Regions from separate parts of the Nostoc sp. TCL26-01 genome, predicted to be linked through region 1. Evidence: predicted binding sites of a transcription regulator. Region 1 holds the regulator's gene; each other region holds the start of a gene.
The links. The regulator NtcA, encoded in region 1, controls nitrogen genes in cyanobacteria. The targets are predictions, from matches to a motif close to TNTGTANNNNNNNNTACANA.
Positions count from the first base shown of each region.

Region 2: the regulator NtcA is predicted to act here: its motif matches at 1,711-1,730, upstream of FD725_RS01445 (cell division protein SepF).
Region 3: the regulator NtcA is predicted to act here: its motif matches at 1,974-1,993, upstream of FD725_RS12730 (S-adenosyl-l-methionine hydroxide adenosyltransferase family protein).
Region 4: the regulator NtcA is predicted to act here: its motif matches at 2,635-2,654, upstream of glnA (type I glutamate--ammonia ligase).

Region 1 covers NZ_CP040297.1:6,433,995-6,438,538, forward strand. The annotation lists gene FD725_RS27845 (serine/threonine-protein kinase) at 1-45, shown strand, start outside; gene hisB (imidazoleglycerol-phosphate dehydratase HisB) at 133-762, opposite strand; gene fabI (enoyl-ACP reductase FabI) at 866-1,642, opposite strand; gene ntcA (global nitrogen regulator NtcA) at 2,206-2,877, shown strand; gene FD725_RS27865 (DUF3084 domain-containing protein) at 3,182-4,544, shown strand, end outside.
Region 2 covers NZ_CP040297.1:348,021-352,564, reverse strand. The annotation lists gene FD725_RS32255 (hypothetical protein) at 231-356, shown strand; gene pipX (transcriptional coactivator PipX) at 518-796, shown strand; gene FD725_RS01450 (YggS family pyridoxal phosphate-dependent enzyme) at 793-1,461, shown strand; gene FD725_RS01445 (cell division protein SepF) at 1,836-2,435, shown strand; gene proC (pyrroline-5-carboxylate reductase) at 2,527-3,339, shown strand; gene FD725_RS01435 (hypothetical protein) at 3,687-4,358, shown strand; gene FD725_RS01430 (filamentous hemagglutinin N-terminal domain-containing protein) at 4,472-4,544, shown strand, end outside.
Region 3 covers NZ_CP040297.1:2,971,201-2,975,744, reverse strand. The annotation lists gene FD725_RS12745 (phosphate/phosphite/phosphonate ABC transporter substrate-binding protein) at 1-17, shown strand, start outside; gene FD725_RS12740 (GTPase family protein) at 97-1,350, opposite strand; gene FD725_RS12735 (hypothetical protein) at 1,761-1,916, opposite strand; gene FD725_RS12730 (S-adenosyl-l-methionine hydroxide adenosyltransferase family protein) at 2,017-2,832, shown strand; gene FD725_RS12725 (DUF2301 domain-containing membrane protein) at 2,918-3,574, shown strand; gene FD725_RS12720 (MFS transporter) at 4,285-4,544, opposite strand, start outside.
Region 4 covers NZ_CP040297.1:2,502,163-2,506,706, reverse strand. The annotation lists gene FD725_RS10820 (styrene monooxygenase/indole monooxygenase family protein) at 1-527, opposite strand, end outside; gene FD725_RS10815 (hypothetical protein) at 809-1,012, shown strand; gene glnA (type I glutamate--ammonia ligase) at 1,096-2,511, opposite strand; gene apcB (allophycocyanin subunit beta) at 2,872-3,381, shown strand; gene FD725_RS10800 (HupE/UreJ family protein) at 3,475-4,095, opposite strand; gene FD725_RS10795 (ABC transporter ATP-binding protein) at 4,252-4,544, opposite strand, start outside.

The DNA of each region.
Region 1 (4,544 bases):
TACTACCTAATTGTCCCCACATTGCGTTTTTTAGGCTGGCGCTGAGTTTAGCTCTTAACTTTGTGCCTGTGTGTTAAAAAGTAATTTATTTAAACACAGAGACACAGAGCCACAGAAAGTCGATACCAAATCCTACAAAACCCCTTTAGAACTAGGAATTGTACCTGCGCGGCGAGGATCTACCTCTATTGCCATTCTGGTGGCTCTGGCAAAGGCTTTAAATGTAGCTTCAATGATGTGATGGGAATTGATGCCGTCTAATTGGCGAATATGCAGTGTCATTTGGCTATGGTTGACCAATGCTACAAAAAATTCTCTCACTAATTGCGTGTCATAGGTTCCTACCCGTTGAGTCGGAATTTGCAAGCCGTAGCTGAGGTGAGGACGGCCAGAGAAATCGAGGGCTACTTGTACTAAAGCTTCGTCTAAAGGTGCGAGAAAATTACCAAAGCGGACAATACCTTTGCGATCGCCTAATGCTTGATATAAAGCTTGTCCTAAAGTGATACCTACGTCTTCATTTGTGTGGTGATCATCAATTTCCCAGTCTCCCTTGGCTCTGACATCCAAGTCAATCAATCCGTGGGAGGAAATCTGATGCAACATATGGTCTAAAAACGGAATACCAGTGGCTGCGTTACAAATGCCTGTACCATCTAGATTGATTGTCACCTCGATATCAGTTTCCCCTGTTGTCCGGTGAACAGAGGCAATTCGCGGTAAGGAAGATAAATTTACTTGGGGATAATTGGTGATTTGCATAGAGACTGGGGACAAGGGGACAAGGGGACAAGGAAGGGGACAAAGGGAAAAACTTGTATAGGTTCTTTCCCCCATCTCCCTCTTTCCCCATCCCCTCATCCTATTACATTCCCATGATTTCATACCCTGCATCCACGTACAGGACTTGTCCGGTGATGCCGCTAGCTAAATCACTGGCCAAGAATGCCGCAGTATTGCCCACTTCTAACTGGGTGACAGTACGACGCAGGGGTGCTACTTGTTCTACATGGTGAATCATATCTAAAATGCCACCAACGGCGCTGGATGCTAAGGTGCGGATGGGGCCGGCAGATATGGCATTTACCCGAATATTTTGGGGGCCTAATTCTGATGCTAAATAACGCACACTCGATTCTAATCCTGCTTTGGCAACTCCCATAACGTTGTAGTTAGGCACTGCTCTCACACCACCTAAATAGGTCAATGTAATGATGCTACCGCCTTCTGTCATTAGAGGTTTTGCTGCACCACTTAACTGCACCAACGAATAGGTACTAATTTCTAAAGCAGTGGCAAAACCAGCGCGAGAAGTTTGGCTAAAATCTCCTGTCAAATCATCTTTGTTAGCAAAAGCAAGACAGTGAATCAGAATATCTACCCTACCCCATTTATCACGGATGGTTTCAAAGGTAGACTGAATCTGTTCGTCGTTTTGGACATTACAGGGAAGAAATAAACTAGGGTTGAGTGGTTCTACTAGTTCGGCAACTTTCTTCTCCATTTTGCCTTTTTCATCTGGTAGGTAAGTTATACCAAGATTAGCTCCGGCAGCGTGCAGTTGTTGGGCAATTCCCCAAGCAATAGAGCGATTATTGGCGATACCTGTAACCAGGGCGTTTTTTCCAGTCAGATTCAGCATAAAAACTTTTGATGTAATTAACGTGAGAGATTCATTAGTAAAGAGTGCTGAGAATGAGTAATGAGTGCTGTTAGCGAAAGCGGAGCGATGCAGCCCGTGCTGAGTGCTGAGTAGTGAGTTGTCAGTTGTCCGTGGCAATTCTTATTCTCCTCTGCTCCTTTCTAGCCCCTAGCCTCTAGCCTCCATCCCCTAAATGCCTTCATTAGGAGCATACTAGAATCTGGGGTGCGTTTGTCTTTGTTTTATACAGGATTCGTCAAAATGATTATTAGTAAGAATGTTTTCTCAAATAAAAATGTCTGTTATTGCTGAAGATTTTTTCAAGATTACTTAATTTTTTATGCAAAAAACCTGATGGTTACATGAAGTAGAAGTATCTATCAAGAACAGCTAGCTAAAAATAGCAGAAATTGGGTATCATTATGAACAAATAACTATAAAGTTGTATGTTTGAGTATAGTAAAGTACAGAAAGGTTAACGGTGCTTTATTGATTTTTCAGGTGTATTCTTAGGTAATTAGTTTTGATTTTTTGTTTTTCCGGCATTGGGTAGGGGAAGGGAGATGATCGTGACACAAGATAAGGCCCTAGCAAATGTTTTTCGTCAGATGGCAACCGGCGCTTTTCCGCCTGTTGTCGAAACGTTTGAACGCAATAAAACGATCTTTTTTCCTGGCGATCCAGCTGAACGAGTTTATTTTCTTTTGAAAGGCGCTGTGAAACTTTCCAGGGTGTACGAGGCAGGAGAAGAAATTACAGTTGCACTGCTGAGAGAAAATAGCGTTTTTGGTGTGTTGTCTTTGTTGACAGGAAACAAGTCGGATCGGTTTTATCATGCGGTGGCATTTACACCTGTAGAGTTATTGTCTGCACCAATTGAACAAGTTGAGCAAGCACTCAAGGAAAATCCAGAATTATCGATGTTGATGCTGCGGGGTCTATCTTCGCGGATTCTGCAAACAGAGATGATGATTGAAACCTTAGCTCACCGGGATATGGGTTCGAGGTTGGTGAGTTTTCTGTTGATTCTCTGTCGTGATTTTGGTGTGCCTTGTGCTGATGGCATCACCATTGATCTGAAGCTATCTCATCAAGCGATCGCTGAAGCCATCGGTTCTACTCGCGTTACCGTTACTCGGTTATTAGGGGATTTGCGTGAGAAGAAGATGATTTCTATCCACAAAAAGAAAATCACTGTGCATAAACCCGTAACTCTCAGTCGGCAGTTCACTTAAATCAGTGAACAGTTATCACAGCGTATGGTGGGGGATTTAAACCCACCACCAACGCCTACCACTAATTGGTGCGGTGTTTCGCCAAGGATAAATACATCACTCTTCACTGATAACTGATAACTGATAACTGTTAAAAGCTGATGGAGTGAGGAAGGGTGGCTCGTGTTATATTTCTTTAAGTAACACCCATAGTTGGAAGTAAATCTAAAATCTTGAGTAATTTCGGCTATTGTTACCCTCCCATACTCCACAGATAATGATTGAAAGTAGTAGGCTGTATCTGGACGCATTTCGGTAGCGGAAGATGACCACCGGGTACATCCTCATCGCAGCAATTCTAATTTTGGGAGGCGTAATTGCCACTGTTGGCGATCGCATCGGCACAAGAGTTGGCAAAGCCCGCCTCTCTCTATTTAAGCTTCGCCCCAAAAATACGGCTGTACTGGTAACTATTCTCACTGGTGGGTTGATTTCAGCCACAACCCTGGCAATCTTGTTTATTGCTGACGAAGGCTTACGCAAAGGGGTTTTTGAGTTAGAAGATATTCAAAAAGACCTCAGACAAAAGCGGGAACAGTTAAAAGTCGCAGAAGCCCAAAAAAGTCAGGTAGAAAATGAGCGCAATAAAGCCAATCAAGAATTAGAGATTACAAGAAACGATAAAAAACAGGTAGAAACTCAGCGAGACGAAGCTAAAAAAGAAAAATTAAAAGCGCAAAAAGACTTAGCACAAACCCAATCACAATTCCAGCGTACACAAAAACAACTTGGGCAAATAGTCACACAATATAGGCGAGCGATCGCTGAACTACAAAGCGTTTACAATCAAAGAAAAGCCCTACAAGCAGCAGTTGAACAACTCAGGACAGAACGCCAAAAATTATTTGCAGAAGCCAAAAAAGCCATAGAACAACGGGATCGAGAACTAGCTAACCGCCAAAAAGCTATAGAACAACGCGATAGGGAACTAGCTAATCGCCAAGAAACTATAGAACAACGCGATCGCAAAATTTCCCAACTCGATAAACTCATCCAAAATCGCAACGTAGAAATTACAGCCCGCGAAGAAGTAATTGCTAAGAGAGAATCTCGTCTCAAAGAATTAGAAAAACAGCAAGATTATTTAGAACAAGAAGTAGCTAGACTGGAAAAATATTACCAGTCATATCGTGATTTACGTTTAGGTAAACTAGCATTAGTGCGTGGGCAAGTTTTAGCCGGTGGTGTAGTTCGCGTTAACCAAGCTACAGCAGCTCGTCAGGTAATCATACAACTACTACGAGAAGCCAACCGTAACGCTAATATCGAATTAACAGAACCTGGAACAAATTTTACAGAAACAGAACTACTACGTGTGACTCCAGATAGAGTTGACCAGCTAGTTAAACAAATTGATGATGGTAGAGAATATGTAGTGAGAATATTCTCGGCTGGCAATTATGTGAGGGGAGAAAAGCAAATAGAATTTTTCGCTGATACAGCCAGAAATGTCTTAGTATTTTCTGGCGGTGAGGTTTTAGCCACCACTACGGCTGATCCTAAAACCATGACATCCTATCAACTCAGGCAAAGACTAGATTTATTAATTTCCGCATCGCAATTTCGGGCGAGAAATGCCGGCATCGTGGAAGGTGTGCAAATAGATGGTGCTTTTGTTCGTTTTATCT
Region 2 (4,544 bases), 680 kb from region 1:
ACTTTTCGCTGTGACTCTGTGGTTAAATAAATCGTTTTTTACCACAGAGTCACCAAGGCACAGAGAGAATAGCCCAAACTGTAGCAATACAGACTGTTATTCTGAAGAATTATTAGGAGAATGCGCCTGTTGGCTATTTTTCTCCGATCAGTGATAATTATGCCAACATGGAGAGAAGGGCGCATCCCGTCGTTACAGACAACTTCCAACGAACAAGTAAGGGATTTTCTATGCTGCCCATGATAACTGGAGATGAATCATGCCAAGCAGATGGCAATAATGGCTTTACGGGTGTTGTAGCTGAGATTCTTTATCAAACCTTTCGTTTTTTCTCACTGTTAGCTTCATCTAGCTGATGGAAACTAAATCAAGGTCTTGACGAGCGCCATTTAAGGGTAGAATTTGCTGATTCTCATCATCACTCTGCACAAATATTTTAGCAAAAGAGGGACATCATCAGCAGAGTGTTTGTATTTCACGGCGGCAACAATTATAGATTTTCATACTTGATTATTAGATGAATCCAGAAAACGCAGAAACTTACATAAATCACCCTACATGGGGTTTGTTGTACCGGATTTGCATGGTTGATGACAACCAGGATCTGTTTACGACACTTTATGCCCAGCGCTTATTCTTTTTAGTGGCGAATGACATTAAAGCTATTAAGTTTCAGCCGATAGGGCGTACTGAAGCCAGAATGTTATTGGAAAATCGCTTGCGTACTTTGCGTCGCAATGGTCAATTACAGGAGTACGATCAGCTTCAGAGTGTTTTCCAACGCACCTTCCAATGATTAGTTCGATTCACGAACGGATTACGCAAATTCGTAACTCACTTCCGCCTTCAGTCAAGTTGATTGCTGTGACTAAGCAAATGTCGGCTGAGGTTATTCGTTTAGCCTATGCTGCTGGTGTCCGTGATTTTGGTGAAAATCGCATTCAAGAAGCGGCTAGTAAACAAGCCGAGTTATCAGACTTATCGGATATTACTTGGCACTTTATCGGTCATTTGCAAGCGAATAAAGCCAAAAAAGCCCTGGAACAATTTGACTGGATTCACTCTGTCGATAATCTGAAGTTAGCACAGCGCTTAGATCAACTAGCATCACAGCTAGGAGTTAGTTGTCAGGTGTGTCTACAAGTAAAAATTCTTCCAGATCCTCAAAAGTCGGGATGGAGTGTATCAGAATTACAAGCAGATTTACCAGCCCTCGACCAGTGTAAAAATTTACAAATTCAGGGTTTAATGACAATTCCGCCTTTTGGTTTAGCTGATACGGAAATTTTAAATGTATTTCATACTACGTATCAATTAGCAAAAGAAATTCAAGCACAAAACTGGTCTCACCTGAAAATGGCACAGTTGTCAATGGGGATGTCAGGGGACTACCAACTAGCAGTGCAAGCTGGAGCAACGATGGTAAGATTAGGAACCATTTTGTTTGGCAAACGCACTTAAGCAGAAGCACTCGTGCTTTTTTGAGGGTATCAATCACTGCTGACTACGTATTACTTAAGTCAATACATTGCTTTGGTAATAAAAAATACTATTTTTTTGATGTAAACAAAAATAAACATTTAGAAAATCAAGCAAAAGTCAAGTTTATTTAACTTTCTTTGGAAGAAATGTTGGGATATAATCTTGACTCAATTATTGTATCTAGGTTAATGTACAGGCGTTATCAACAACGCCAGTTCGTTGCCCATAGCAGTAGTAGATGCTACAAATAACGATAAAATTGTGAGGCTTCCTGCCTGTTGTAGCGATCGCATTAGCTACGTCAACTTATGAACTGAATCAATAGAGGCAAATTGCAAAAGGAGTGCAACTAAATGAACAACATATTTTCCAAGCTACGAGACTTTGTTGGTCTCAACGAGCAAGTGGAATACGAATACTACGAGGAAGAAGCAGATACAGATAATTACCAAAATCTGTATCAACAAGAAAACCCCCAACCAGCACCAACCGAGGCTGCTCCAAACAATCGACGTTGGCGCGAACCCATGAATACAATGGGTGATGACGTAGCAACAGGAACAAAATCGACAATGGGGAATGTGATTGGTATGCCAGGAGCAATTAACGGAATTTCAGAAGTATTGGTACTTGAACCTCGTACATTTGAAGAAATGCCCCAGGCAATTCAAGCATTACGTGAGCGCAAGTCAGTAGTGTTGAACTTGACTATCATGGACCCAGATCAAGCTCAACGAGCAGTTGATTTTGTTGCAGGTGGTACTTACGCCCTAGACGGACATCAAGAGCGTATTGGCGAAAGTATCTTTTTGTTTACGCCCAGTTGCGTGCAAGTTAGCACCCAAGGTGGAGTTATTCATGAAGTACCCCAACCCCCAGCGCGCCCTTCACGTCCAGTTCCTCCCACCCCAACAACTTGGGGTAACGAAACTAACCGCATGGCAGCACAATAGAGTTAAATTAGTCAATAGTCCATAGTCAAGAGTCCAAAGCTCTCAGTTTTTGACTATTGACTATTGACTATTGACTGTTGAGTAGTAACTCATGACTATAAAATTTGGTTTAATTGGTGGTGGGGTAATGGGAGAAGCACTGTTATCCCGCCTGATTGCCAGGGGAATTTATCAACCCTCAGAGGTGATAGTCAGCGAACCCCAAGCAGCACGCCAAGCTTTTTTACAGCAGCAGTATGATGTGAGTGTCACCACAGATAACAGCTTGGTGTTCACCCAATCCCAAGAAGTTGTGTTTTTGGCAGTAAAGCCGCAGGTATTTAGTGCGATCGCTCAAGAATTAGCAGATATTCTCACAATAGAACACTCGCCTCTAGTGATTTCCATCTTGGCTGGAGTTTCGCTACATCAGCTAGAAGCGGCATTTCCGCAAATACCAGTCATTAGAGCCATGCCCAACACCCCAGCCACCGTGGGCGCAGGTATTACCGCCATCTGTCCTGGTGCGTATACCAACGCCAAGCACCATCAGTTAGCCGGACAAATTTTTGCCGCAGTCGGGGAAGTGGTAGAAGTAGCCGAATCTTTAATGGATGCAGTCACCGGACTATCTGGTAGTGGCCCCGCTTATGTGGCTTTGTTAGTAGAAGCCCTCGCCGATGGTGGAGTTGCTGCTGGCTTACCCAGAGGCATTGCCAATCAACTAGCTCTACAAACAGTCCTGGGGACAGCTACCCTATTGCAAGAGAGCAAAATCCACCCCGCAGAACTCAAAGACAGAGTTACCAGTCCCGGTGGCACAACAATTGCCGGCATTGCTCAATTAGAAAAAGCCGGATTTCGTTCAGCCTTAATCGAAGCCGTCAAAGCAGCTACCTGGCGATCGCAAGAATTGGGAAAATAGTTCAAACTTCACACTCCCGATTCCCCCATTTTTTCGGGAGTTAGAAAAAAGCTACACTCCATTGTCAAAAAAGACTCTCAACCTGCATTTCTCACAAAACGGTAGGGGCGGGTTCATGAGATATTCGTGAATGATTGAAGTATATTTGTGAACCCGCCCCTACAGCGTCTGGATTTCTGTTTGATAAATTTCGTAAGAAATTTAGGTCAAATCACTAATTATTGGCAGCATAATGAGCTATTAGCTAGTGTACCGTATTTTTATGCAAAATTCAAGGTATTTTTCAGTAAGATAATACCTATAAATTATGGTATATATAAGTGTAATTACTTATAGGTTGTAAAAAAATGAAAAAAATAGCAGCACTAGTTTGTCTTTCCGCAGGGTTATTTTGCTTATTTCCCGACGATGCTCAAGCTCAAAGAGCTAGATGGTCAGGTTTTGGAAGGAACAGTAGTTATGAATTTAAGATTGATTTAACAGTCCAAGATACAGATTTAGTAGACTTTGAAAGGGGAGTTTATCTTCAAGCAATCAAAGATTTTAGTTTAACTCGTAATCCTGATCCAGGTGTTGCTCAGACTAATATTTCTTCTTCAGGATTCGGTAAATTAACTATTTCTAAAGACAAAGATGAAATAAATAATCTAGAGATTATTAACATTGACATCAATTTCGAGATGGAATCACCTATAGAGCGTGCATTTTTATCAATTAATTATGATCCTCTGTTTTCAGATTTCGGTAATTTTGCCAATGTTAATGTTAACAATCTGTTAGGTTTTTTCAATGATTTAACACTCATTAATAACCCTGAAAAATCATTCTTCACAGTTAATAAAACAGCAAGCGAAGTCCAGTTTAGAGATCCAAATGGATTTCAAATCGTAACTTTAGAGTCCGCAGAAAGTTTTATTAAAGTGGAAGTACCTGAGCCAAATCTTATATCAGCTTTTATGATTCTATTTTCTACAAGTGTGACAGGAATGTTAAAGAAGATAAAATTTCAAAATCACTAAATAATTAATTGACATGAATTTGTGATGATGAATCACTCAGATTCCCAATTTCTTAAAGTAATTGGGAATTTTAACACCAAACAAAAGATTTTACAATATTTAAATCAAAATAAATGCTCAAAAAATTTTTTCTTAATATCAGCCTGACATTCTGTTTATTAAGTCAAGCTAGAATTGCCATAGCAG
Region 3 (4,544 bases), 3.3 Mb from region 1:
TCAAAAAAACAAGTTAAATTTAGTTTCTTTATCTTGAACGATAATTCGGGTAGGGGCGGGTTTACCAATATCATCGTTAATAATTTGTCACTTAGATTAAATTCCCTTAAATCGTTCTTTTGCCTTCTCAAACGCCTCTTGCATGACAGATTGAATTTTTTGAGGATCGGGTTTATTCCCACCCATTAAATCACCAAAATACACACAAGCTGTCTCTCCTAAAGACCAAGTATAAGCAGCTGCCCAAGATGCAGCGATCGCACTACCAAAACCTGGGATAAACTTAACTAATTCTCGTCCTATGGCTTGGGCTAAAAAACCACCGGCGATCGCACTCACAATACCACCAGCTTGTGATGGAGACAAGGTTTGACCATATAGTTTTCCCAAAATTGTCACCATCGATACTTGCAAAGCCGTAAGTACGGGCATAGTAGCAAATGGTAACAGTACAGCTGCAAGTGTAGCTGCCATAACAGCGAATGATAGAGTATAACGTCTACCTACATCCCGGTAGAGATTGCCGAGTTTTTCACTTACTTGCTTATCTAATAGCTGATAAATAGCTTGCGCCTCTGCTTCTGGGAGTAGTTCTGCTAGGGTATCGCGGAATCTCTCTAAACCGTAAAATACTGGATCATAACCGTCTTCTTCTAGAGTAAAGTCGATCAGGATCGAGCGATCGTACAATCCAGCAAAAGCTGTTTGAATAGCACTGAAAGTGCGGTTGATTTCTGGGTAGTCTGGTGGATATGGAGGATGATTGATCACATCAGGGGGATATACTTCGTGTAGACAAGTCACTGCTAGTAAACAGGGAACTTCAGGGTATTGCTGACGCAAATTTTGAGCAATTTGTAGTAGGGTATCAGTGGCAAAATCATTGATTTTCACAGTCAAAATCAACACTCTGACCCGGCTACTTTCCTGCTGTAAATCTCCTACCAACTCCTGAATGACTGCTTGAGTTTCTTGGTTAACGTCTCCCAGCCCGACTGTATCTGTAAAAATTAACAAGGGTAAGTCATCAGATGGATAAGCATAACGTTGAGTATATTGTGTATGCGGACGAAACCCTTGTCCCACAATCTCAGATGAGACACCAGTTAATCCTCTGACAATTGAGCTTTTACCTGCTTGCGGTTTACCAATCAATAAAGCTTCTGTAGTCGGTAATTCTTCCCGTACTTTCTCTAAAATATCAGCAATTTCCGCTTCATCAACACTAAACCACTGTACAAACCTCTGTGAAACCTGTTCAAGGGGCAAACTCTGCACTAAACCGTCTGTTGTCTTTCTCCAGACATCAGCAACACGGTTTATCCAAGAATTGTTTTCTCGTCTTGTCATCGCACCCTTACCAGTTTCACGGAACTGCTGATATTTAGCTTGTAGCAAATCAGCAATAAATTACTCACCCATTAGTATCAAAACACAGGAGAGCTTTCTTTACTATTCTAAGAGGACGTTTGAAAAGTCTGTTTCTTTGTCATGTTGAATGCAGCGTAGCGGAATGAAACATCTCAATATGTGCCACAAAACCTAGATTCTTCCTTACGCTCCGCTCCAGTCAGAATGACATTTTTATACCTACTGAAACTTTTCCAACACCCTCTAACGATGAGTGGGGAGTCTCCTCTGTGTCTCTGTGCCTTTGTGGTAGAAAAATATTATTTAACCACAAAGACACAGAGAAAATAATAAAAAACCCGCGTAGGCGGGGTAACACAACAACACTATGAACAAATGAACCTGAAAAATTAAGCAAATTGTCTTAATTCAGCTTCTAGCTGCCGAACTAGCCTTTCATCACCTTTAGCTCGCGCTACTTCTAAGCGATGCTCGATATTTCTTTGAATATTGAGTTTGTGTACTTCTTGAGCAGCATTACCTGCTTTGAGTCTGTTTTGAGTCATAGTTGAACCTCTTTAAGTTTTCTACTTTATATCTGTGATTCCTAACATAACACAATTTTCGTAGTCTTTGTTACAGATTTTTTTGATTTTATGTACGCCTATGATGAGTTTTATCTCAAAAAAGTTATCAAATCAGCAAATTCTGACTTTATTGAGCGATTTTGGCGATCGCGATGTCTATGCTGCTGTGATGAAAGGAGTAATTTGGCAGATTAATCCTCATGTGCAGGTGGTAGACTTAACCCATCAGATACCACCGCAAAATCTTGCTGCTGCTAGGTTTTGTTTGCTAAATGCCTATCCTTACTTCCCAGAGGGAACTATACACGTGGCAATAGTAGATCCAGGTGTGGGTAGCACAAGACGAGCGATCGCAGTAGAATTTGCTCATGGGTTGCTAGTGGGGCCAGATAACGGTATCTTTAGTGGTGTATTAGCCCAAACTCCAGCAATTGCTGCCGTCGAACTGACTAATTCCCAATATTGGCGAATCCCCAAACCTAGCAATACTTTTCACGGTAGAGATATTTTTGCACCAGTCGGCGCTCATCTTGCTAGTGGTGTCCCTCTCCAACAGCTAGGAGAAGAAATCGACACCACAGCCTTAGTACAGATAGATATTCAGCATTGTAGGCAAACAACAACTGGTGCAATTGGTTGTATTCAATATATAGATTACTTTGGTAACTTGGTCAGCAATATTCCCGGTAGTTACGTCCAGGACAAAAAATGGTATGTAAAAATTAATGGTTTGATCATTCCAGGATGTGACACCTATAGTAATGTCCAACCTGGAGAAGCCACAGCTTTAATTGGCAGTCATGGCTGGATAGAAATTGCCATCAATAGCGGTAACGCACACACACAGTTACAACTCGACTTACAAGATACCCTAGAAGTAATTAGTGAGTGCTGAGTGCAAAATCAATTCAAAATTCAAAATTCAAAATGAAGAAATAATGACCAATGACTCTTACCCATTACCCATTACCCATTTACTTATGACTACATCAACAATATCTGTTCCAGAAGTTTATCAAGGTCAGTTTGGGGAGTTTACTATTGATCAGAGCGATCGCAATGGTGTGATTATCTATCGTGCTGGCTTAATGGTAGCGGCTGTTTGCTTTGCTGTGGGCAGCGCTTTAGTCTTATTCAACAATCATCCCCCTGTATTACAAGCACTGACACCTTTATATACTTGCTTCACTTTAGCCTTGGGTGTAAGTTTGCTGACTATTCATATTTACCTCGCACCGTTGCATAGACTATTGCAGGCGTTTTGGTTGATTGGTAGCATTGCTGCATTAGCGATCGCTCATTTTGATGATCAACCTTTTGCTGTTACTGTCTACAACCAACCCTTAACTATTTTGGGTGTTGGTTTTACTTTCGCGGCTTTAACAGGCATCTATTTTAAAGAAGCTTTTTGTTTTCATCGTCTAGAAACTAAAATATTGACCGTAACTGTACCCCTTTTGTTGTTGGGTCATTTGCTAGGAATTTTACCAACTCAATGGGAACAAGTTCTGTTAGGCATTTGGGCAATTTTCTTTCTAGTGTTTGCCGTGCGTAAAGCGGTGCAAGCTATTCCTCCTGATATTGGAGATAAATCTGTGTTTACCTATCTCAAAGAAAAACGCATGACTCAAGTATAAAAAGTATTAAATATGCAGATTGTGTCAGTTAAATAGCATCTGAAAATACTGAGGAATTATTCGTACTGATGCACTCTGCTAACTAACTCTTCAGATCCAGATTTTTGATAATTACCCAGATTTTTATTAGCTTGTGACCAGATGCTCTTATAATTTTCTATGTGTCGTCAAGAGTATTACTAGTACTATTTTTATCTATAAATAAAACTTATATTAAATATTTGTTTTTGTTAATATTAACTTGTTGATCGATTCGTAAAGATTCTGTTACAATCATTTACATAAGATAACAATTGAGTTACCAAACAAGGAATTCATGTGGCTGCTGATAATCATTTGACGCAGCTGTGTTAGCAAGACTTACTAAGTAAAGGTAGTAACAATCTACACGTTACTACTTTGATATAGGCTTCTTGTTTTTAGTTGGTTCATCAACGCTGAATTCGGTATCGGTATCTTTCATTGACATTTGGACTTCTCCTTCTAGCCTCGGTTTGCTACCGAGGTTTTTTATTATGGCGTTTTTCAATGTAGTGGCGTGGCAAGCTTTAAATGTGGCGATAGATTTTTATTTTTGTAGGGTGCGTTAACGAAGTAACGCACCGTCTTAATCTAATACAAACCTAACCCCCAACCCCTTCCCTACAAGGGAAGGGGAGCAAGATTCAAAGCCTTTCTCCTACAAGGAGAGAGGTTTGGAGAGAGGTCAGTTAACCTGTAACAGCGATCGCACCAGCAATTGCACTAGCGACTAGAGAAGATAAAGCTGTACCAAATAACCACCAAGCAGCACTAGCAACAGTTTTTCTGGTTGCTTCTACTTGTTTTTTAGCTTGATGTCGGACGGCTTTGAGGCGTTTTTGGGTTTCTTGTTGGATGCGTTCGGCGCGATGCAATACACTATCTCGTGCGGCTTCGATTTGGTCGATGACACGGTTAACATCGGACTCGGAAATATCTTCACGAGAAC
Region 4 (4,544 bases), 2.8 Mb from region 1:
AATCCTGTGACAATTATTGATGTGATATGGCGCTTTGGTTTGTCATGTGTAGATTTTTGTGCGTCTCGTGCAAACAAATTTGCGAAGGAACCTCGACCACTAGAAACTAAAACTAAATCATAGTTTTTAGCACATTCTTCTAAATCAGCAAGCGTCATTTTCTGAACGACAAGTTCACCACCAATTTTGACAAACTCTTGCATCCAGGTAAAGAATTTTAATCGTTGATCTACAGCTTGCCAAGGCTGTTCTAAGGGATAAGATACAGTTAAGGCCAGGTTTCCTTCTGGGTCTAACACTTCGCTGCGGAAGACATCGCTACCGGGAAATTCCTCTTGCCAAAAATTTAGCCTTTCTTCAAGTTGCATTGAATTAGGAAACAGTACTGGCATTCCTCCTGGTTTACCATTGAGGATCGCTTCTGGAGTGCGATCGCTAAACAAGGTCACTCCATAACCTGCATCAACTAGATTAACAGCTAAGTGCAGTCCTGCTTGACCTGCTCCGATAATGGCAATTCGTCGCATATTCAGCTCTCCGAAATTTGTATGTGATTTTTTGCTGATGATTTATGAAAATTTTCCACTTTTAGCTATCGGTAAAACTTCCTTCACTTATGCAATGGCTGTTAAAAATTCCTCATAGCAAACTAAGTGTGAATTGAGCAATCTTTTTGCTCTACTGCCTCAGTATATTAAAATTTATAACAAATAATCAATTTCGTAGCATAAGATACAGAATTTTTGCTAAACTAATTTTTACAAGCATGAAATTAAATTAATATCACTATCACTAGGAGAAATATTCTATGTCTATTCAAGAAAAATCTCGTGCCATTATGATGCGCCAATATCAACAAGTGAAGAACCGTCAACAATCGATGCTGATGCGTTCCGCACAAGAACTTGGCTTACCTACAGAAGAACTATCCCACTATTGGAATCCCACTCAAGGGAAGATTGATCCTACTACCAGAACAATTTATGGTCGCAGCAATGCGTCGATGAGCTAACTAAGATCATCTTCTCAATCAAATTGCCAGCAAAAAAGCCACCCTTATGGGTGGCAATTTATAATCTTAATTACAGTTCTTAATTAAGCATCGTAGTAGATGTAGAACTCATAGGGATGAGGACGGAGTTGCAACTGTTTAACTTCGTTAGCTAGTTTGTAATCAATCCAGTTTTGGATAAAGTCTTCAGTAAAGACTCCTGATCCTGTTAAGAAAGCGTGATCGTTTTCTAGTGCTTCCAATGCTAGTTCCAGAGAACCGGGTGTAGAAGGAACTTTGGCTAATTCTTCTGGAGAGAGTTCATAGATATTTTTATCTAAGGGTTCACCAGGATGGATTTTGTTCTTAATACCATCAATACCAGCACACAGCATGGCAGCAAATGCCAAGTATGGGTTAGAGGTAGCATCTGGACAACGGAACTCTAAACGCTTGGCTTTGGGGTTAGTACCAGACAGAGGAATCCGCACAGAAGCAGAACGATTACCTTGAGAATAAGCTAAGTTAACTGGTGCTTCATAACCAGGAACTAGGCGTTTGTAAGAGTTGGTGCTGGGGTTGGTAATAGCCAAGAGTGCTGGTGCGTGTTTGAGGATACCACCAATGTAGTACAAGCCCATTTCACTCAAACCAGCATACTGATCACCGGCGAACAGGGGTTGACCATCCTTCCAGATAGATTGGTGACAGTGCATACCGGAACCGTTATCGCCAAAAATTGGTTTTGGCATGAAGGTGACGGTTTTGCCGTATTTTTTAGCAACGTTCTTGATGACGTATTTGTAAATCATCAACCAGTCAGCCGCTTCGATCAATTTACCAAAGCGGAAACCGAGTTCGCACTGTCCACCGGTCGCAACTTCATGGTGATGCTTTTCGATGGGTACGCCACATTTTGCCATTGTTAACAGCATTTCTGTCCGGATGTCTTGGAAAGAATCCGTGGGGGAAACTGGGAAATAACCCTCTTTGAAGCGTGGTTTGTAACCCAGGTTGGGGCCTTCATCTCTACCAGAGTTCCAGCTACCTTCTACAGAGTCTAAGAAATAGTAGCCTTCGTTGGCGGTTTGGGCAAAGCGGGCGCTGTCAAAGATGAAAAATTCAGCTTCAGGGCCAAAGAAAGCTGTATCACCGATGCCGGTAGAAACTAAGTAGTCGATCGCTTTTTGAGCAATGACTCGTGGACAACGGTTGTACCATTCTCCTGTACGAGGTTCTTTGATGCTACAAGTTAGACTCAGCGTTGGCACTTCCATGAATGGGTCGATCCAGGCAGTGTTGGGATCGAGAACCATTGTCATGTCGGATTCGTTGATTGCTTTCCAACCCCGGATGCTGGAACCATCAAAAGGTACGCCATCAGAAAATGAGCTTTCATCGATTTGATTGTGGTACACGGTGAGGTGTTGCCAAGTACCGACTGTATCGATGAATTTTAGGTCAATAAGCTCAATTTTCTGATCTTGAATCAGCTTCAACACTTCTTGGGGGGTTGTCATTGTTACTCCTTACTCTGCCAATTTCTTAAATTAAAACCAGGATCTGCCAAAGCATCTAACCCTACTGAGTGGAACAAAGTTGTGACACACCTGAAATATCGTAGATTCAAAACATTCGACAGTTTTGTAGTCTTTGTTACAGATTGTCTGGATTACAGGTAATATTAACCTTTCTTTCGACATCTGCACAAAACCATGAAAGTTAATCTCATAGGGGTCAACTTTGGCATAGAATCCTTTAAGTAACAGATAGATTATTTTTGTGCCGAATCTATTTTTAATAGCACAAAAATTTACTGGTGCGTAGTTGCAACCAAATTAATATCAAACCATAGATAGCAACGATTGGGAGAAGAAGGAATGCGCGATGCAGTAACAAGCTTAATTAAGAATTATGACGTGGCTGGTCGGTATTTTGACCGGAATGCGCTCGATACCCTCAAATCTTATTTTGAAAGTGGTACGTCTCGTGTACAAGCCGCAGCAGCAATCAACTCCAATGCCGCAGCCCTTGTCAAGCAAGCAGGTGCTAAGTTGTTTGAAGAACTACCAGAGTTGATTCGTCCCGGTGGCAATGCCTACACTACTCGTCGTTATGCAGCTTGTTTACGGGATATGGACTATTACCTGCGCTACGCTACTTATGCGCTGGTGGCTGGCAACACAGATGTTCTCAATGAGCGTGTGCTGCAAGGGTTAAGAGAAACTTATAATTCTTTGGGTGTACCCATTGGCCCAACTGTGCGTGGTGTACAAATTCTCAAGGATTTGGTTAAGGATCAAGTCGCAGGTGCAGGTGTTACCAACACTGCTTTTGTGGATGAACCATTTGACCATATTACTCGTGAGTTAAGCGAGCAGGATATCTAGGGAGTGAGTTACATAAATTAATATAGCGATCGCCTCTTGACTATGTTGAGAAGCGATCGCTTTTTTCAATCTGGAGGATGTAATGATATTTACTTAGCCGATGACGTTGCCTAAACATACAATACTGATACCAAGTATGGCTAACCCGACAAACCGGTATACGCTAGACATGGTTTCCTGATTCATCGCTTGACCAATTTTTTTGGCACTAGTCACAACTGCATACAGAGATAAAACCATACCTAGCAAGTAGGTAAATTGCGATATTCCGCCCACCTGAATAATTGATTGACTATCAAGGTAGCCGAGAGATAAACCAGCGATCGCTCCTAATACGGCTAAAATAAACCAGTGAGGACGGTTGGGTGTAACCAACAAAATACTCAACACAAGACTGGCAACAGCAATAGCTATTTCTGCACCGGGTAGATTCATGTGTGATAAAGACATCAGCCCACCCAAAACTGTGGCAACAATCAACGAGCCAGTGATGAATGCCGCTTGCATCATACCAGATGCGATGTAGCCAATAGCTAAGGTATTGACTAAACTATCAAAGTGAAGCACTGGATCTGCTACTCCCCACAAGAAACCATCTCCAAAGTTAGAGATAGAATGTTGCAGTGATAATCCATTTACAGAACTTAACAAACTAATTAATATAAGAGCAGCGATCGCTCCAATGTAACGAACAGCTTTTGATGTGGTCAACATTGTTATTTAAGGTTAGTTTTTTGACACTTTATACTTCCCCGACTGTGATCAAAACTAACGCTATCCATAAATCTGACTAATGCTAAGATTAGTCTCTGTGGTTTGAAAAGTTATGTTGTTTACCACAGAGTCACAGAGGCACAGAGAAATGAAAAACTAACGGAGTAGTTCTTCTACTTGGTGCTGGCTCCATAAGTTTCTGTAAAGACCATCTTTCTGGACTAGTTGGAGATGGTTGCCAATCTGGACAATTTTCCCTTTATCCATAACAAAAATTCTATCAGCCACTGCCGCCGCCGAAAGTTGATGGGTGATAAAAATTACTGTCTTGCGTGCTGTACCACCGGAGAGGTTGTTGAGGATTTGTGTAGCTGTTTGATTATCTACACTGGAAAGGGCATCATCCAAGATTAAAACGGGGGCATGGACAAGCATAGCCCTAGCTAAAG